2 regions of the Streptomyces sp. NPDC056169 genome follow, and region 2 is predicted to be linked to the other one. Evidence: riboswitches for the same ligand, from Rfam matches in the RefSeq annotation. Region 2 holds a riboswitch; the other holds the start of a gene.
The links. A riboswitch is a leader RNA that binds a small molecule or an ion and turns the genes downstream of it on or off. The one in region 2 is predicted to bind cyclic di-AMP.
Positions count from the first base shown of each region.

Region 1: it holds a riboswitch for cyclic di-AMP, as region 2 does, so the genes downstream of both, ACFC0G_RS07055 (M23 family metallopeptidase) here and ACFC0G_RS12090 (M23 family metallopeptidase) in region 2, are expected to answer to the same signal.

Region 1 covers NZ_JBHJUO010000003.1:437,906-447,984, reverse strand. Annotated here, with positions in the region: gene ACFC0G_RS07085 (asparagine synthase-related protein) at 1-101, opposite strand, end outside; gene ACFC0G_RS07080 (MFS transporter) at 683-2,212, shown strand; gene lhgO (L-2-hydroxyglutarate oxidase) at 2,413-3,597, shown strand; gene trmB (tRNA (guanosine(46)-N7)-methyltransferase TrmB) at 3,983-4,702, shown strand; gene ACFC0G_RS07065 (PrsW family intramembrane metalloprotease) at 4,773-6,086, shown strand; gene ACFC0G_RS07060 (aldo/keto reductase) at 6,083-7,033, opposite strand; gene ACFC0G_RS07055 (M23 family metallopeptidase) at 7,099-8,292, opposite strand; cyclic di-AMP (ydaO/yuaA leader) riboswitch at 8,304-8,450, opposite strand; gene ACFC0G_RS07050 (PP2C family protein-serine/threonine phosphatase) at 8,652-9,866, opposite strand; gene ACFC0G_RS07045 (MFS transporter) at 9,990-10,079, opposite strand, start outside.
Region 2 covers NZ_JBHJUO010000006.1:284,870-294,948, reverse strand. Annotated here, with positions in the region: gene ACFC0G_RS12105 (DNA topoisomerase (ATP-hydrolyzing) subunit A) at 1-1,049, opposite strand, end outside; gene ACFC0G_RS12100 (M16 family metallopeptidase) at 1,237-2,583, shown strand; gene ACFC0G_RS12095 (M16 family metallopeptidase) at 2,610-3,977, shown strand; cyclic di-AMP (ydaO/yuaA leader) riboswitch at 4,178-4,341, shown strand; gene ACFC0G_RS12090 (M23 family metallopeptidase) at 4,354-5,136, shown strand; gene ACFC0G_RS12085 (GntR family transcriptional regulator) at 5,332-6,015, shown strand; gene ACFC0G_RS12080 (HPr family phosphocarrier protein) at 6,201-6,482, opposite strand; gene ACFC0G_RS12075 (GNAT family N-acetyltransferase) at 6,658-9,672, shown strand; gene ACFC0G_RS12070 (DUF5998 family protein) at 9,711-10,079, shown strand, end outside.

The DNA.
Region 1 (10,079 bases), on a different contig from region 2:
CCCGCCGTGGAGTCGTAGCCGCCGTTCACCGCTCCCGCCCAGGCCCCCGCGGTCGTTGCGAAGCTCGCGGCGACGCTGCTCCAGCCCACCAGCCATCGCATCGGCGCCTCCACGTCCGTTTCGGTGGAGGCCATGCTGCCACGACAACGGCGCACGGGGCGGAGTCCGGGTGCACGCGTGCGAAAGGTGAATGCGCCCCTGGCATGGGCCAGTTGGGTACCGGCGTCATTCGGCCAAATATCGACCCTCCCCGGAGGGTCGGAGGGGCGTCCGGGGGTCCGGGCGTCCGCCCGGCTCGCCCCCCGTCCTCATGCGTCACCGGCAGCCCGGGAGGCGCTCCCGCCTCCCGGCGCCGTCCGCCGCCCGCGGGGAGCTGAGCGGCGGTGTCCCCCAGCCCACTGGTCCGGGACACCGTTCCCGGCCGAGCGGGCCGACCCACGCACCGTCCATGGAAGCGCTCCCCCCGCCGCCCGGACGAGAGCGCACGGCCGGGCGCACGGCCACACGGCGGGAGCACGGGGCGGGCGGGCACCCCCTTCCGCCGACCGGTCACACAACAATCTCGCCATACGGAACACCGCCCCTTAACGGTAGGGATGCGGCGAACTACGCTGTGTTTACGAATGCCGCACGCCTATGCCCGGCGTCGTGGCGGCCGTCTGGGTTGTCGAGGGGTGGCGTGATGTCCAGGGAGCAACGCGGGCCGAACGAAAAGCTCGGCACGGTTCTCGCCCTCGCGGGAATCAGCAACGCCGGGCTCGCCCGGCGCGTCAACGACCTCGGCGCACAACGGGGACTGACGCTTCGTTACGACAAGACGTCGGTCGCCCGGTGGGTGTCGAAGGGCATGGTGCCGCAGGGCGCCGCGCCGCACCTGATCGCCGCCGCGATCGGCCAGAAGCTCGGCCGGCCCGTGCCGCTGCACGAGATCGGGCTCGCGGACGCCGACCCGGCGCCCGAGGTGGGGCTCGCCTTCCCGCGCGACGTGGGCGAGGCGGTCCGCTCGGCCACCGACCTGTACCGGCTGGATCTCGCCGGGCGGCGGGCCGGCGGTGGCGGCATCTGGCAGTCGCTGGCCGGCTCCTTCGCCGTGAGCGCGTACGCGACGCCCGCCTCCCGCTGGCTGATAACCCCCGCCGACCCGTCGGTGGAGCGCGAGGCGCCCCGTCCCGGCGGCGGCCCCGGCTCCGGGACCGGGTCCGGGACTGGCTCCGGGGCCGGGACTGGCTCCGGGTCCGGGTCCGGGTCCGGCGGGTTGGACCCGGGCTCCGCCGCCGCGGTCGCCGCGGAGCACGTGCGCGTGGGCCACAGCGACGTCGCCAAGCTCCGCGAGGCCGCCGAGGACGCGCGCCGCTGGGACTCCAAGTACGGCGGCGGGGACTGGCGCTCGTCGATGGTGCCCGAGTGCTTACGCGTGGACGCGGCGCCGCTGCTGCTCGGCTCGTACTCGGACGAGGTCGGCCGCGCCCTCTTCGGGGCGACCGCCGAGCTCACGCGCCTGGCCGGCTGGATGGCCTTCGACACCGGCCAGCAGGAGGCCGCCCAGCGCTACTACATCCAGGCCCTGCGGCTCGCCCGCGCCGCCGCCGACGTGCCCCTCGGCGGCTACGTCCTCGCCTCCATGTCCCTCCAGGCCACCTACCGGGGCTTCGCCGACGAGGGCGTCGACCTCGCCCAGGCCGCGCTCGAACGGAACCGGGGGCTCGCCACCGCCCGCACCATGTCCTTCTTCCGGCTCGTCGAGGCCCGCGCGCACGCCAAGGCCGGCGACGGGCCGGCCGCGGCGGCCGCGCTGAAGGCCGCCGAGGGGTGGCTGGAGCGGTCCCGGGCCGGCGACGCCGACCCGACATGGCTGGGCTTCTACTCGTACGACCGGTTCTGCGCCGACGCCGCCGAGTGCTACCGGGACCTGAAGGCGCCCCGCGAGGTGCGCCGCTTCACCGAGCAGGCGCTGTCCCGGCCGACCGAGGAGTTCGTCCGCTCGCACGGACTGCGGCTCGTCGTCTCCGCCGTCGCCGAGCTGGAGTCGGGCAATCTGGACGCGGCCTGCGCGGCGGGCACGCGCGCGGTGGAGGTGGCGGGGCGGATCTCCTCGGCGCGGACGAACGAGTACGTACGGGATCTGCTGCACCGGCTGGAGCCGTACGGGGACGAGCCGCGCGTCGTGGAGCTGAGGGAGCGGGCCCGGCCGCTGCTCGTCGCGCCGGTGTGAGGTCCGGTCGCCGGGGCCGTGTCCGGAGTCGGAGTCGGAGTCGGAGTCGGAGCCGTACGACGACGACTGCGACTGCGGCCCGGCGCCGCCCGGATCCGCCCGGATCCGCGTGACCTGCGTCTCGTGCGGTCCCGTGAGGTTTCGCGGGATTGTCAGTGGGCCAGTGCACTATCGGGGGTGGGAGGTGACAGGTGGCGCCGGTGTTTGACTGTGACGTGCTGGTGATCGGTGGCGGGATCGTCGGTCTGTCGACGGCGTACGCGCTGACGCGTGCCGCGCCCGGCACCCGGGTCACCGTCCTGGAGAAGGAGCATGCCCCCGCGCGGCACCAGACCGGGCGCAACAGCGGGGTGATCCACAGCGGGATCTACTACCGGCCCGGCTCGCTCAAGGCGCGGTTCGCGGTCGAGGGCGCGGCCGAAATGGTCAAGTTCTGCGCGGAGTGGGGCATTCCGTACGAGGTGACGGGGAAGCTCGTCGTCGCCACCTCGCGCGACGAGCTGCCCCGGCTGCACGCGCTCGTGCAGCGCGGCAGGGAGAACGGCATCCCGGTGCGGGAGCTCGGCCCGGCGCAGATCAGCGAGTACGAGCCGCGGGTGCGGGGGCTGGCCGCGATCCATGTCGGCACGACCGGCATCTGCGACTACACGGCGGTCGCCGGGCGGCTCGCGGAGCTCTCGGAGGCGCGGATCCTGTACGGGGCCGAGGTCACCGTGATCGACCGGCGCCCGTGGGGCGTCGCCGTGCGGACGGCGGACGGGCGGGTCGTGCGGGCGCGGGTCCTGGTGAACTGCGCGGGGCTGCACTGCGACCGGATCGCGCGGCTCGCGGGCGACGACCCGGGGATGCGGATCGTCCCCTTCCGGGGGGAGTACTACGAGCTGGCGGACCCCTCGCTCGTGCGGGGTCTGGTCTATCCGGTCCCCGACCCGGCGTTCCCGTTCCTCGGGGTGCATCTGACGCGGGGCATCGACGGCGGCGTCCACATCGGGCCCAACGCGGTGCCGGCGCTCGCCCGGGAGGGATACGGCTGGTCCGTCGTCCACCCGCGCGAACTGGCCGCCACGCTGGCCTGGCCCGGGTCGTGGGCGATAGCGCGCCAGCACTGGCGGTACGGGGCGGGTGAGCTGCGGCGCTCCGTGTCGAAGCGGGCCTTCACGGAGGCCGTACGGAGACTGCTGCCGGTGGTGGAGGAGTCCGACCTGCGGCGCGCGGCGCCGGGGGTGCGGGCGCAGGCGGTGCTGCGGGACGGGACGCTGGTCGACGACTTCCTGATCCGGGAGGCGGCCCGGACGGTCCACGTGCTGAACGCACCTTCGCCGGCGGCGACGGCTTCGCTGCCGATCGGGCGCGAGGTGGCGCGGCGGGCGCTGGCGCGGTTGTAGCTCCGCGGGTGGGGGGTGCCGAGCGGTTCGTCTCCCCCACCCCGCCCCTTCCCGAAACCCTGCCGGGGGCTGGTGGGGGGCAGGGGGGCTTCTTCTCCGGGGGCTGCGCCCCCGAACCCCCGCGGCGGCGGCTTCGCGCCGCCGGCACCGTCGGCGCCCGGACCCGGCCGCTCCGGTGACGGGCCCCGGGCGGGCGCCTGCCGCTCCGCCGTCGGCCCAGGACCGTGCGCTCTCCCCCCGGTCCCCCGGACCGTGCGCTCTCCCCCGGCGGACCCCGGTAGTCGTGGGGCGATCGTAGGATTGGGGCATTGTGTCTGAGCAGCCAGAGAACAGCCCGCGTTCCGTCGCCGACCCCGTCCAGCCCGTCGCGCGGCGGGGCAGTCGGATGTTCGCCCCCGGTGAGGGGCCCCTGCCCGATCCCGCCGGGGCTCATCACGAGCGGCGGATCCGGAGCTTCCAGCCGCGCCGCAGCCGTGTCACGTACGGGCAGGCCGAGGCCATGCTGAAGCGGTGGCCCGACTGGGGCCTCGACATCGACGGCAAGCGGGTCCTCGACCTGGGCGAGATGTTCGACGGGCTCCCGGTCGTCCTGGAGATCGGCTTCGGCATGGGCGAGGCGACCGCGCAGATGGCCGCCGCCGACCCCGGCACCGGCATCCTCGCCGTCGACGTCCACACCCCCGGCCAGGGCAACCTGCTGGGCCTCGCCGACCGCAACGGCCTGACCAACGTCCGGGTCGCCAACGGCGACGCGATCATCCTGCTCCGCGAGATGCTCGTCACCGACTCCCTCGACGGCTGCCGGGTCTACTTCCCCGACCCCTGGCCCAAGGCCCGCCACCACAAGCGGCGGCTCATCCAGCCCGAGTTCCTCAGCCTGCTCGCGACCCGGCTCAAGCCCGGCGGCGTCCTGCACTGCGCCACCGACTGGGAGTCGTACGCCGAGCAGATGCTGGAGGTCCTCTCCGCGCATCCGGACTTCGAGAACACCCGCGAGGACGGCGGCTTCGCTCCCCGCCCGGACTTCCGGCCCGTCACCCGCTTCGAGGGTCAGGGTCTGGACAAGGGACACGTCGTGCACGACCTTCTTTTCCGGAGGAAGTGACCCGGAGGAAGTGACAGGGAGTTCGTTACTCCTTCGCCCGGTGTCGGTGCGGGTCGTTAGGGTCGCTGACGTGTCGAACCCCGTCCTCGCCCCCGTCCCGCACCGGGACACCGAAGAGCCGGCCTTCCCTGTCGCCGCCGACCGGTCCCAGTGGCGCTACCGGCCGCGCCGCGCCTTCTGGCGCAGCCGGCTGGTCCGGGCCGTCGCCGTGATCACCCTGCTCGCGCTCTGCGCCCTGGTCATCCTGGCGCTGGTCCGCGAGCAGACCGGCACCCAGGGCTTCCTCGTCGGCCTGGGTCTCGCGGTGCTTCCCGTACCGCTGCTCATGGCCGCGTTCCGCTGGCTCGACCGGGTCGAGCCGGGCCCCTGGAAGAACCTGCTCTTCGCCTTCGCGTGGGGCGCCTTCGCCGCCGCGCTCGTCGCGATCCTGGCGAACTCCTTCGCGGTCCGCTGGATCGCGACGGCCACCGCCGACCCGGACTCGGCGGACACCCTCGGCGCCACGGTGATCGCGCCGGTCGTGGAGGAGAGCGCGAAGGCCGCCGCGATCCTGCTGCTCTTCCTCTTCCGCCGACGGCACTTCGGCGGGCTCGTCGACGGGGTCGTCGTCGCCGGTTTCACGGCGACCGGCTTCGCCTTCACCGAGAACATCCTCTACCTCGGCAACGCCTTCGGGGAGGACCAGCAGGTCGGCTCCACCGGCATCGGGATGGTGACCGCCGGAACGTTCTTCGTCCGGGTCGTGATGTCGCCGTTCGCGCATCCGCTCTTCACCGTGCTCACCGGCATCGGCTTCGGCTTCGCCGCGCTCGCGCCGCGCGGGAAGCGGCTCCGGCGGGTGCTGCTGCCGATCGTCGGACTGCTCCTCGCGATGGGCATGCACGCCGCCTGGAACGGCGCCGCCACCTTCGGCGGCCCCCTGGCCTTCTACGCCGTGTACGGCGGCTTCATGGTCCCCGCCTTCGGTCTGCTGACCTGGCTCGCGGTGTGGAGCCGGCAGCGCGAGCTGCGCACGATATCCGGGGAGCTCCCGGCGTACGCGGCGGCCGGCTGGCTCTCCCCCGCCGAGCCGCTCGCGCTCTCCTCGATGCGCGCCCGCCAGCTGGCCCGCGCCTTCGCCGCCCGGACGTACGGTCCTCCGGCGGCGCAGGCCGTCGGCGAGTACGAGTCCTTCGCGACGACCCTCGCGTTCCTCCGGGACCGGGCCCGGCGCGGTACGGCCGGGCCCGACTTCCCGGCCCGGGAGGAGGAGCTCCTGCACCACCTCTGGCAGCGCCGGGCGGTCGCCTCCCCCGCGCTCACGTACGCGGCGCGGGCGACGGGCCGGGTGTGGGCGCCGCCGCAGTACCTGGACTACGGCGGCTACAACCCGTACCGAAGCTAGGCGGTGGCCGAGGCCTCCGTGAGGAGCGCCAGGTCGGCCTCCGTCAGGGTGAGGTCCGCGGACGCGACCAGGGCCGGGAGCTGCTCGACCGTACGGGCCGAGGCGATCGGCGCGGCGACGGTCGGCCGGGAGGCGAGCCAGGCGAGGGCGACGGTGGCGAGCTCGGCCTCGTGCGCCTCGGCGACCGCGTCGAGCGCGGAGAGCACGGCCCGGCCGCGGTCGGTCTCCAGGTGGCCGCCGGCCCCGGAGGCGCGGACGCTGTCGACTTCGGTGCCGGGGCGGTACTTGCCCGTGAGGAAGCCGGCGGCGAGACCGTAGTACGGGACGGCGGCGAGTCCGGCGCTCTCGACGGTCTCCAGGAGCGGGCCCTCGTAGGTGTCGCGCGAGACCAGGTTGTAGTGCGGCTGGAGCGCGACGTACCGGGCGAGGCCCTCGGCCTCCGCGAAGTCGAGGGAGGCGCGCAGCCGCTCCGGGGAGATGTTGGAGGCGGCGACGGCGCGGACCTTGCCGTCCTTCACGAGCTGGTCGAGGGCGGTGACGATCTCCTCGACGGGGACGGTCTCGTCGTCGAAGTGCGTGTAGTACAGGTCGATGTGGTCGGTGCCGAGGCGGCGCAGCGACTCCTCGGCGCCCGCCTTGATGGTGGTGGCGGAGAGCCCCTTGAAGTGGGGGTGGGCGCCGACCTTGGTGGCGACGACGATGTCGTCGCGGTTGCCGCGGGAGGCGAGCCAGCGGCCGATGACGGTCTCGGACTCGCCGCCTTCGTTGCCCTCGGCCCAGGCGGAGTAGACGTCCGCGGAGTCGACGAAGTTTCCGCCGGCGGCGGCGTAGGCGTCGAGGACGGCGAAGGACTGTGCCTCGTCGGCGGTCCAGCCGAAGACGTTGCCGCCCAGGGCGAGCGGGAAGACGTGCAGGTCGGAAGAGCCCAGCGTGCGGAGAGAAGTCATGGGGTGATCAACCCTCCGCGCCACCGGGCGTATTCCGCTTGGGACGTCCCGAGGCCTTCAGGGCCTCAGACCGGCAGGCCCTTGGAGCGGAGCCAGGCCGCCGGGTCGATGCCGTCGCCGCCCGAGGTGTGGACCTCCATGTGGAGGTGGGCGCCGGTGACGTTGCCGGTGGCGCCGACGCGGCCGATCGTCTCGCCGGTGGTCACGGTCTGGCCCGCGGCGACCGTCATGGAGGAGAGGTGGGCGTACCAGATCTCGGTGCCGTCCTCCATCTCCAGGACGACGCGGTAGCCGTAGGAGCCGGACCAGCCCGCCGACTTGACGGTGCCGCTGTGGACGGCCTTCAGCGGGGTGCCCGTGGGGGCGGCGAAGTCGAGACCGGTGTGGTAGCCGGAGGACCACATCGAGCCGGACTGCATGTAGGTGGCGCTGAGGGAGTACGAGGAGAGGGGCATCGAGTAGCTGGCGGCGAGCTGGGCGAGGCGCTCGGCCTCGGCGGCCGCGGCCTTCCGCTCGGCCTCCGCCTTGGCTTCCGCCTCCGCCTTCGCCTTGGCCTCCGCTTCGGCCTTGGCCTTCGCCTCGGCGGCCGCCTTCTCCGCCGCTTCGGCCTTGGCCGCGGCCTCGGCCGCCGCCTTCTCGGCCGCCGCCTTCTCCGCTGCGGCCTTTTCGGCGGCGTCGGCGGAGGCCTGCTGCTGCTCGGCCTGCTGGAGGATGCGGGCGCGGAGGACCTCGCCGGCGTCGGCGACATCGGCGGCCGTGGCCGTCCCTGCCTGCGGGGTGTACGTGGCCTGGGCGGTCCGGGCGGTCGTCCCGGTCCCGGCCGTCGTGTCGGCTGCCGGGGTGACGTACGTGGCGGCGGTGAGCGGGTGCGCGTTCCCGCCGGTCGCCTCGATGGTGTCGCGGATCTGCTCGTCGGCGTCGTCGGCGAACAGCTCGCCGACGCCGGGGAGGTCCTCGGCGGCCGGGAGGTTCAGGTCGGCGAGGTCCGGGAGGTCGGGGAGCGATATCGCGACCGGCGGCTTCTCCTGCGCGGTGGCGAGACCGCCCGCGCCGACGGCCGCGATGACGCCGACGCCGAGGACGGTGGAGGAGCGGGCGAAGTTGGAGCGCTGCTTGACGACCCGGTGCCGGCCGCCGGAGCGGCTCTCGGCGCGGAGGGAGCCCTCGGTGGGATTCCACTCGGTGTCCGGAGCGGCAGGACCCGCACCACCACCGAAGGCATCGAAGGGGGCTTCGGGTGCGGGAGTGTTGGACGCCACGGAGGCGCGCTCCTTTCCTTCCTTCTCGCCTACCGGGTTAGCTGACGGGTTCGGAGCAGGAAGGTCTCCTACGGGCACGGTCGCACGGGTGCGAAGGGCCCGATTCACCCCAAGTAGTGGTTCCCCGGTTCCTTTTCAGGATTCGGCGCGTGCGCACGGTGCCGTCTCTTGCGACGGTTGTGACGACCGCGCTGCGTTATCGAACGTTAATAGACAGGGGGGTCCGATTCCAAGCTGTTCCCGGTGATCATTCATTGAATTGGTCGGGAATCGCCCGAGTTGACCCCCCTTCAGAAAGGCGCCGCCAAACCCCCACGATCTGACGTTATGTCAATTGTTATCGGAGTGACACTCCTCGACTACGCCTGGTGACCGGTCCGGTCCGGCGGCACCGGCGGCACCACCGGCATCGTCCTGCGCCTCTCCTGCTGCCCCGCCGCCGGCCGGCTCAGCGCGAGCAGCGCCATGTCGTCCGTCGACGCGCCGCCCGTGTGGAGCCGTACGTCGTCCACGAGCGCGTCGAGCAGCTCCTCGGGCCCCGGGAAGATCCGCCCGGCGAGGCGGGACGCCGGGTCGTAGAAGACGCCCGCCGTGTTCCGCGCCTCCGAGAGGCCGTCCGTGTAGAACAGCAGCGTCGCGCCGGGCGGGTACGGCCGCTCCTCGGCCCGGTCCGGCCACGCCGCCAGCTCGCCCATGCCGAGCGGCAGCGCCGGCTCCGCCGGATCCAGCACGTCCAGGCTGCCGTCCACGTACAGCAACAGCGGTGGCGGATGGCCCCGGTTGACGACCCGTACGGTCCCGGCGCCGCCCTCGCGGACGCGCGGGATCTCCGCCAGGACGGCCGTCGTGAACCCCTCGAAGGCGTCGAGCCCGTCCCTGCGGGTCCCCTCCCGGGTCAGCGCCCGCTCCAGCCGCTGCGCCACGCCCTCCAGGCTCCGCTCCTGCTCGGCCGCCTCCCGGAACGCCCCGATCACCACGGCGACGGCCTCGACCGCGTCCATCCCCTTGCCCCGGACGTCCCCGACGACGAGCCGCACCCCGTGCGGGGTCTCCTGCACGGCGAACAGGTCGCCGCCGATGAACGCGTCGGCCTGCGCCGCCTCGTAACGGGCCGCGCACTGCAGCCCGTCGATCCGCTCGGCGGGCGTCGGCAGCACCGCCTTCTGCGCGGTCTCCGCGATGACCCGCGCGGAGGCCAGCCGTTCGCCGCTGCGCCGCACGACCCGGTTGATGAGGAGCGCGAGCGCGGAGACGGTGACGACGGTGAGGGCCTCGGTGAGGGCCGGGATGCCCGCCGCGGTGTCGTTGTAGAGGTGGAGGCCGACGGAGGCGAGGACGGCGGCGAGCCCGGTGAGCAGGGTCGTGAGCATCGAGAAGAACGGCGCGGCGATCAGCGGGGCGGCGGAGAAGAGCGGCGCGGCGGTGTACGCGGGCGGCGTCAGCACGTCGAAGACGACACCGCCCACGATGATCAGCGGGGGCAGCGCGCGGAGGAAGCGCCGGGCCCCGCCGTACGGGCCGCGGCCCTCGCCGCCCCGCCGCCCGCGACCCGCTGCTCCTAGGGGGTGCCCCACCTGTGCTCTCCTGCCCGGTCCGTACCGGCCACGGTGATCCGTACCGCGCCCTCCCAGGGTGGCCGCCGCCGCACCCGGCGGCGACCTCCACGGGGCCGACTGGCGTACGCCCCCGGACACCCCCTAGGGGGTGTCCGGGGGCGCCGCGAGGCGGCCGCCGCGGGCGAGGAGGGCGACCGCCGCCGCGCACACTAGGCCCACCGCGCACAGCGT
Region 2 (10,079 bases):
ACCAGCGCCACGTTGTTGATGCCGAAGGACTCCTCCATCGGCGTCAGCTTGTAGAGCTGCTCCAGGACCGCCTCCGGCACGAAGCCGTTCTTGATCTCGATGACGAGACGCAGGCCGTGGTTGCGGTCCGTGAGGTCCTTGACGTCGGCGATGCCCTGGAGCTTCTTGGAGCCGACGAGGTCCTTGATCTTGGAGATGACCTTCTCGGGGCCGACCGTGAAGGGCAGCTCGGTCACGACGATGCCCTTGCGGCGCGCCGTCACGTTGTCCACGGTGGCCGTGGCGCGGATCTTGAACGTGCCGCGGCCGTTCTCGTACGCGTCCTTGATGCCGGACAGGCCGACGATCCGGCCGCCGGTCGGCAGGTCGGGGCCGGGCACGAAGCGCATCAGCGTCTCGAGGTCGGCGCCCGGGTGGCGGATCAGGTGGCGGGCCGCCGCGATCACCTCGCCGAGGTTGTGCGGCGGCATGTTCGTCGCCATGCCGACCGCGATCCCGGACGCGCCGTTGACCAGCAGGTTCGGATAGGCGGCGGGCAGTGCCACCGGCTCCTGCTCCTGGCCGTCGTAGTTCGGCGTGAAGTCGACCGTGTCCTCGTCGATGGACTCGGTCATCATCAGCGCGGCCGGAGCCATCCGCGACTCCGTGTACCGCATGGCGGCGGGCGGGTCGTCGTTGCCGAGGGAGCCGAAGTTGCCGTGGCCGTCGACGAGGGGCAGCCGCATGGAGAAGGGCTGCGCCATGCGGACCATGGCGTCGTAGATGGACGCGTCGCCGTGCGGGTGGAGCTTGCCCATCACCTCGCCGACGACGCGGGCGCACTTCACGAACCCGCGGTCGGGCCGGAGCCCCATCTCGCCCATCTGGTAGACGATGCGGCGCTGGACGGGCTTCATGCCGTCGCGGGCGTCGGGGAGAGCGCGCGAGTAGATCACCGAGTACGCGTACTCGAGGAAGGAGCCCTGCATCTCGTCGACGACGTCGATGTCGAGGATCCTCTCCTCGTACGCGTCGTCCGGCGGCGGTGTCTTCGTGCTGCGGCGGGCCATCGCGGCTGCGGCTCCTTCACCAACAAGGTTGATCTGACGCGGACCATTGTGGACCGTGCCACCGACAACGCCGACCGCGACCCGGAAGAGGGACATCTGGAAGGGGCGGGAACTTCGCCAGGTGTCGGCGCGCTTGCATACAGTGGCAGGACTTTTTCACATCGCGATCGAAGGGACGTACATGCCCATGGGTCACACGGCCACGGCCGAGGCCGGCTCCGGCGGCCTGACAGCGACCGAGCACCGGTTGGCGAACGGCCTGCGCGTGGTGCTCTCGGAGGACCACCTGACCCCGGTCGCCGCGGTCTGCCTCTGGTACGACGTCGGTTCGCGCCACGAGGTCGAGGGCCGCACGGGCCTCGCCCACCTCTTCGAGCACCTGATGTTCCAGGGCTCGAAGCAGGTCCAGGGGAACGGGCACTTCGAGCTGGTGCAGGGCGCGGGCGGCTCGCTCAACGGCACGACGAGCTTCGAGCGCACCAACTACTTCGAGACCATGCCCACCCACCAGCTGGAGCTCGCGCTCTGGCTGGAGGCCGACCGCATGGGCTCGCTGCTCGCCGCCCTGGACGACGAGTCCATGGAGAACCAGCGGGACGTCGTCAAGAACGAGCGCCGCCAGCGGTACGACAACGTGCCGTACGGCACGGCCTTCGAGAAGCTGACCGCGCTGGCCTACCCGGAGGGCCACCCGTACCACCACACGCCGATCGGCTCCATGGCCGACCTGGACGCGGCGACGCTGGAGGACGCGCGGGCCTTCTTCCGCACGTACTACGCGCCGAACAACGCGGTGCTTTCGGTCGTCGGCGACATCGACCCGGAGCAGACCCTCGCCTGGGTCGAGAAGTACTTCGGCTCGATCCCCTCCCACGACGGCAAGCTGCCCCCGCGTGACGGCTCGCTGCCCGACGTCATGGGCGGGGAGCAGCGTGTGGTCCTCGTCGAGGAGGTCCCGGCCCGCGCGCTCATGGCCGCCTACCGGCTGCCGCACGACGGCACGCGCGAGTGCGACGCCGCCGACCTGGCCCTGACGGTCCTCGGCGGCGGCGAGTCCTCCCGCCTGCACAACCGCCTGGTCCGCCGGGACCGGACGGCCGTCGCCGCCGGCTTCGGCCTGCTGCGGCTCGCCGGGGCCCCCTCGCTGGGCTGGCTGGACGTCAAGACCTCCGGCGGCGTCGAGGTCCCGCAGATCGAGGCGGCCGTCGACGAGGAGCTCGCCCGGTTCGCCGCCGAGGGCCCCACGGCCGAGGAGATGGAGCGCGCGCAGGCCCAGTTGGAGCGCGAGTGGCTCGACCGGCTCGGCACCGTCGCGGGCCGCGCCGACGAACTGTGCCGGTTCGCCGTGCTGTTCGGCGACCCGCAGCTCGCCCTCACCGCCGTCGACCGGGTCCTCGACATCACCGCGGAGGAGGTGCAGGCGGCCGCCAAGGCCCGGCTGCGCCCCGACAACCGCGCGGTGCTCGTCTACGAGCCGGTGGCCACCGAACAGAGCGAGAGCGACAGCGACGAGGAAGAGGGAGCGGACCAGTGACCGACGCTGCCGTGTCTTTGACGAGCATGGACTTCCACCCGCAGCCCGAGCCGGGCGTCGCCCGGCCCTGGGCCTTCCCGGCCCCGGACCGCGGCTCCCTGGCCAACGGTCTGACGGTGCTGACCAGCCACCGCCCCGGCCAGCAGGTCGTGGCCGTGGAGATCTTCCTGCCGGCCCCGCTGGACGCCGAGCCGGCCGGTCTCGACGGCGTCGCCACGATCATGGCCCGCGCGCTCTCCGAGGGCACGGACCAGCGTGGCGCCGAGGAGTTCGCGGCCGAGCTGGAGCGCTGCGGCGCCACGCTCGACGCGCACGCGGACCACCCGGGCGTACGGGTCTCCCTGGAGGTGCCGGTCTCCCGGCTGCCCAAGGCGCTCGGGCTGCTCTCCGAGGCGCTGATCGCCCCGGCCTTCCTGGACACCGAGATCGAGCGCCTCGTGCGCAACCGCCTCGACGAGATCCCGCACGAGACGGCCAACCCGAGCCGCCGCGCAGCCAAGCAGCTCTCCAAGGAGCTCTTCCCGGCCGCGGCCCGGATGTCCCGGCCGCGTCAGGGCACGGAGGAGACGGTCGCCGCGATCGACGCCGCCGCGGTCCGCGCCTTCTACGAGGCGTACGTCCGCCCCGGCACGGCCACCGCCGTGGTGGTGGGCGACCTGACGGGCGTCGACCTGGAGAAGGTCCTCGCCGAGACGCTGGGCGCCTGGACGGGCGAGCCGGCCGAGGCGCTGCCGATGCCGCCGATCACCGCCGACGACACCGGACGGGTCGTCATCGTCGACCGTCCGGGCGCGGTCCAGACCCAGTTGCTGATCGGCCGGATCGGTCCGGACCGCCACGACAGCGTCTGGGCGGCCCAGGTCCTCGGCACGTACTGCCTCGGCGGCACGCTGACCTCGCGGCTCGACCGGGTCCTGCGCGAGGAGAGGGGCTACACGTACGGCGTGCGGGCCTTCGGCCAGGTGCTCCGCTCGGACGCCGAGGGGAACGGCGCCTCGATGCTCGCCATCAGCGGCTCGGTGGACACCCCCAACACCGGCCCGGCACTTGACGACCTGTGGAAGGTGCTCCGGACCCTCGCGGCGGAGGGCCTCACCGACGCCGAGCGCGAGACTGCCGTGCAGAACCTGGTGGGCGTGGCGCCGCTCAAGTACGAGACGGCCGCCTCGGTCGCCGCGACGCTCGCCGACCAGGTCGAGCAGCACCTCCCGGACGGCTACCAGGCCCAGTTGTACGCGCGGCTCGCCGAGACGGGCACGGTCGAGGCGACCGCCGCCGTGGTCAACGCCTTCCCGGTGGACCGGCTCGTCACCGTGCTCGTGGGCGACGCGGCGGAGATCGCGGAGCCGGTGCGTGCGCTCGGCATCGGTGAAGTCACCGTCGTGACCGGCTGATCGCCCGCGCCGATCACCGGCGGAAGGCCTCGACGTCCCGCTTTCGCCGAGGCCTTCCGTTTTGTCCGGATTGGGGGCAAGGGTGACCGTCTGCCCTGTGGCATGTCTTACAAACAGGCGTGTCTGTTTGGTGATTGAAAGACGATCCGCATAGCGTCGGTCCGGCTGTTCGTCAGTGCACGTGCCGCAGTCGCGGCAGCGGACAGTCATCGCCGAGTCCCCGTCAGGCGCGAGCCTGGGGAGCCGGGGACCCACACAGTCCCTGGGGTGAATCGGGCGCCTTCGCCATGTGCGGAGGGGCTCGTAGGAGACCTTCCTGCTCCGAACCCGTCAGCTAACCCGGTAGGCGAGAAGGAAGGAAAGGATCAGCCCCTACATGGCGTTCACCCGTGCCACCGGGAAGCATCGTGGTCCGAGCCGGATGGCGCGCCGCAGCGTGGGCATCGCCGGCGTAGCGACGCTCGCCACCACCGGCGTCATCGGAACCTTCGCCTCCCCGGCGCTCGCCGCCGACACGGACAACCGCTCCGTCGAGGACACCGGCCTCACGCAGGTGATCACCGAGGACTCGCTCGCGGACCGGATCGACGCCCAGGCCGCCGCCCAGGAGCAGGAGGCCTTCGAGGCCATCGCCAAGGCGAAGGCCCAGGCCGAGGCTCGTGCCGAGGCGAAGCGCAAGGCCGAGGCCCGCGCCAAGGAAGTCCGCGAGGACCGCGAGCGCGCCGCCCGCGAGGCCGAGCGCCGCCGCCTCAACTCCTTCCAGCTCCCCGTGGCCGGCTCGTACGTCACCACCGGGTACAAGACCGGCGGCTCGCTCTGGTCCTCCGGCAGCCACTCCGGCATCGACTTCCACGCCTCCTACGGCAGCTCGGTCGTCTCCGTCGGCTCCGGCACCGTCGTCGAGGCCGGCTGGGGCGGCGCGTACGGCAACAACATCGTCATCCAGATGAACGACGGCACGTACACCCAGTACGGTCACCTCTCGTCCATCGGGGTCTACGTCGGCCAGACCGTCGAGCCGGGCCAGCAGATAGGCATCTCGGGCTCGTCCGGCAACTCGACCGGCCCGCACCTCCACTTCGAGGCGCGGACGAGCTCCGAGTACGGCTCCGACCTGAACCCCATCTCGTACCTCCGCGCCCGCGGCGTCAGCCTCTGACACCCGGCGGATCGCGTCGCAAAAGCCCCGGCTCGTACTGAGCCGGGGCTTTTCGCTGCCCGAAACATATCGCCGGATTCCATGGGGCCATCGGAAATTCCGGCCTGCTGCAATAGAGTCGCAGGACACTTGCGGAACAGACGCAGAACAGGCGTCGCTCGAATTGTCTCTCGCGGATCAAGGCGGAGGTCGGACATGCGCGTTCCCGCGCAATCGGTATGCACGGCGATCCGGGACGACATCGTCTCCGGTGTCTTCGAGCGGGGCGCGCGGCTGACCGAGGAGCAGCTCGCGCGACGCTACGGGGTCTCCCGCGTCCCGGTCCGCGAGGCCCTGCGCACCCTGGAGTCCGAGGGCTTCGTCGTCACCCGCCGCCACGCCGGCGCCCATGTCGCCGAGCCCACGGAGCAGGAGGCGGCCGATCTGCTCGACATGCGGGCCCTGCTCGAACCCCTGGGCGCCGCCCGCGCCGCGCAGCGCCGCACCGAGGCACACCTGAAGGTGTTGCGCGGCCTGGTCAGACTGGGTCAGGAGCGGGCCAGGCGCGGCCAGGGCGAGGACCTGCGCTCACTCGGCGGCTGGTTCCACGAGACGCTCGCGCAGGCCTCCGGCAGTCCGGCCCTGACGGCGCTGCTCACCCAGCTGCGGCACAAGATCGCCTGGATGTACGCGGTCGACCAGCCCGCCCACGCCGTGGAGGCCTGGTCCGAGCACGGCGCCATCGTGGACGCGGTCGCGCGGGGCGACGCCGAGCGGGCCAGGGCGCTGACCGCGCTGCACGCGGAGCGCTCGCTGGGGCTGCACCGGCTCAAAAAGCCGGAGCGCGGGCGCGTGAGGGTTTCGCAACATGTCGTCAACACGGCGAGCGGCCGGAATTAACATGCGCACCGTATACAAAGAAGAGAAATTCGCTGGAGCCGAATTGTGCTGCCTGAAAACATCGGCATCGGAAGGCTCCAGAGGATTCCGGAAGGTTCCGTGAGTTTCCGTAAGTTTCGGAAAAGCGAAAACCGCGGCTGCCGGAATTCCGGCGGCCGCGGTCTCGTCGTACGGGAAAGGCGGGGTCAGACGGTCTCGGGGAGCTCGTCGAGCCCCTCGGCGACCAGCTTCGCGAGACGGTCCAGCGCGGCCTCGGCGCCGTCGGCGTCCGAAGCGAGGGTGATCTCCTCGCCGCCCTGCGCGCCCAGGCCGAGCACCGCGAGCATCGAGGCGGCGTTCACGGGGTTGCCGTCGGACTTGGCGATCGTCACCGGAACGCCGGAAGCCGTGGCGGCACGGACGAAGATGGACGCGGGGCGGGCGTGGAGGCCCTCGGCCCAGCCGACGTTGACGCGGCGCTCAGCCATGGTGTTGCCCTTCAAGTCTCAAGCGGGTTGTCTAGACCAGTCTCTCACGGGACGCGCGGTGCTCGTGCCGACCTTCGGCCCGGATCGGACCGCCTTTCGGTCCTCCCCACCTTGCACGGCACGCCCCTGCCGCGCGACCGGTGCCGGTGTCGTACACCGGCCGTAGGCTGGCCCCATGCAGAGCGCGTCGGAGCAGTCGGAAGCGGCGGATCGACCGGCATCACCGGAGCACGCCTATCCCGATCACTGGGAGGCCGACGTGGTGCTCCGGGACGGCGGCACCGCGCGCATCAGGCCCATCACCGCCGATGACGCCGACCGGCTGGTCAGCTTCTACGAGCAGGTGTCGGACGAGTCGAAGTACTACCGCTTCTTCGCGCCCTACCCCCGGCTCTCCGCCAAGGACGTCCACCGGTTCACCCATCACGACTTCGTCGACCGGGTGGGTCTCGCCGCGACCGTGGGCGGGGAGTTCATCGCCACCGTCCGCTACGACCGCATCGACGACCGGGGCATGCCTGCCTCGGGACCGGCCGACGAGGCCGAGGTCGCCTTCCTCGTCCAGGACGCGCACCAGGGGCGCGGAGTCGCCTCCGCCCTCCTCGAACACATCGCGGCGGTCGCGCGCGAGCGGGACATCCGGCGCTTCGCCGCGGAGGTGCTCCCCGCCAACAACAAGATGATCAAGGTCTTCACCGACGCGGGCTACACCCAGAAGCGGAGCTTCGAGGACGGCTCCGTACGGCTCCACCTCGACCTCGAACCGACCGTCCGCTCCCTCGCCGTCCAGCGCGCGCGGGAGCAGCGGGCGGAGGCGCGATCAGTCCAGCGGCTCCTCACCCCCCGGTCCGTCGTCGTCGTCGGCGCCGGGCGCGCACCCGGCGGCGTCGGCCGGACCGTCCTCCGCAACCTCCTCGGCGCCGGCTTCACCGGCCGCGTCCACGCGGTGAACGCCGCGCTCACCGACGGGCCCGCCGAGCTCGACGGCATCCCCGCCCACCCCTCCGTCGGCGCCATCGGCGAACCGGTGGACCTGGCGATCGTCGCGGTCCCCGCCGAGCGGGTGCCGGAGGTCGTCGCCGACTGCGGCGAGCACGGGGTGCGGGGCCTCGTCGTCCTCTCCGCCGGGTACGCGGAGAGCGGCCCGGCCGGCCGGGAGCGGCAGCGCCAGCTCGTACGGCAGGCCCGCTCGTACGGGATGCGGATCATCGGGCCCAACGCCTTCGGGATCATCAACACCTCCGAGGACGTCCGGCTCAACGCCTCGCTCGCCCCCCACATGCCGGCCGCCGGGCGGATCGGGCTCTTCACCCAGTCCGGCGCGATCGGGATCGCGCTCCTCGCCGGGCTCCACCGGCACGGCGCGGGGCTCTCCTCCTTCATCTCGGCCGGCAACCGCGCCGACGTCTCCGGCAACGACTTCCTCCAGCACTGGTACGACGACCCGGGGACGGACGTCGTCCTCCTCTATCTGGAGTCGATCGGCAACCCCCGGAAGTTCACCCGGCTGGCCCGCCGCACCGCCGCGGTCAAACCCGTCGTGGTCGTCAAGGGCGCCCGGCACAGCGGCAGCGCGCCGCCCGGCCACCGGGTGCCCGTCACCCGCATCCCGCACGCCACGGTCTCCGCGCTGCTGCGCCAGGCCGGGGTGATCCGCGTCGACACGGTCACCGAACTCGTGGACGCCGGACTGCTCCTCGCCGCCCAGCCGCTGCCGGCCGGGCCCAGGGTCGCGATCCTCGGCAACTCCGAGTCGCTCGGCCTCCTCACGTACGACGCGTGCCTGACCGAGGGGCTGCGTCCGCTGCGGCCGCTCGACCTGACGACCGCGGCGGGCCCGACGGACTTCCGGGACGCGCTGGCGGCGGCGCTCGCGGACGAGACGTCCGACGCGGTCGTGGTGACCGCGATCCCGTGGGTCGGGGAGAACGGTGCCACCGAGTCCGGCGACGGGGAGGTCCTCGCGGCCTCCCTGCGCGAGGCCGTCGCGTCCGTCCCCGCCCCGGCGAAGCCCGTCGTCGTCGTCCACGTCGAGATGGGCGGCCTCGCGGAGGCCCTCGCGGTCGCGACGAGCACCCGGCCGGCGCCGACGGGGAGCCGTACGGTGTCGACTCCGGCCCGTCCGGCGGCGGACGGAGCGGTGACCGGAGCGGCGGACGGCGCGCCCAACGCCCGCACGACCGGCCCGGCGACCAGCACGGCGACCGGCGATGCCGGAACCGACAGGGCCACGCCGGCCACCGAGGGGGCCGCCCCCGGCTCCGCCGACCCGACCGCCCCCGGCTCCGCAGTCCCCCCGCCCACCGACCCGCAGGCGACCATTCCCGCCTATCCCGCCGCCGAGCGGGCCGTGCGGGCGTTGGCCGAGGCCGTGCGGTACGGGCAGTGGCGGCGGCAGGCCGCCGAGCCCGGGCGCGTGCCCGAGTACGAGGACATCGACGAGGGCGGGGCCGCCGCGCTCATCGAGCGCGTGCTCGGCGCCGGCGGCGACGCGGACGCGCGGGGTGTGACCCTCGACACCGCGGACGCGGGGGAGCTGCTCTCGCGGTACGGGATCACCGTCCTGCCCACGCTCCCCGCACCCACCCCCGACGAGGCCGTCGCCGCCGCCCGCCGCCTCGGCTACCCCGTCGCGCTCAAGACGACCGCGCCCCACCTGCGCCACCGCCCCGACCTCGGCGGCGTCCGGCTGGACCTGGCCACCGAGGAGCAGCTCCGTACCGCCTACGCCGAGGTGACCGAGGTCCTCGGCAAGCCCGAGGAGCTCCAGCCCGTCGTCCAGGCGATGGTGCCCCGGGGCGTCGACACCCTGGTCCGCTCCGCCATCGACCCCGCCGTCGGAGCCGTCCTCTCCTTCGGGCTCTCCGGCGCGGCCTCCGAGCTCCTCGGCGACACGGCCCACCGGCTGGTCCCGGCCACCGACCGGGACGTCGCCGAGCTCGTCCGTTCGATCCGCACCGCTCCGCTGCTCTTCGGCTGGCGCGGATCCGCCCCGGTCGACGCCCCCGCCCTGGAGGAACTCCTCCTCAGGGTCTCCCGGCTCGTCGACGACCACCCGGAGGTGGTGGCGGTCTCCCTGGAGCCGGTCGTCGTGGCCCCGGGCGGACTCTCCGTCCTCGGGGCCACCGTCCGGCTGGCCCCGCCCCCGCCCCGGACGGACCTCGGCCCGCGCCGCCTGCCGAGTTACTGAGGATCTGAGGGGGCCCAGGGCCCCGTAGGATGGAGTCCATGGCGAAGAGCGGTACGACGACCCAGGGGCTGCGCGCGGCGATCGAGCGCAGCGGCTACTACCCGGCCCTCGTGGCCGAGGCGGTGGAGGCCGCCGTCGGCGGCGAGGCCGTGGCGTCGTACGTGGTGCACCAGGAGACCACCTTCGACGCGAACGAGGTCCGGCGCCACGTCACCGTCCTCGTCCTGACGCCGCACCGCTTCATCGTGAGCCACACCGACGAGCAGGCCGCCGACACCAGCTCCCCGACGCCGTACGCCACGACGTCCACCGAGTCCGTGAAGCTCGACCGGATCTCCTCGGTCGTCGTCAGCCGTGTCGTCGCCAACCCCGAGTCGTACACCCCGGGCACGCTGCCCCGCGAGGTC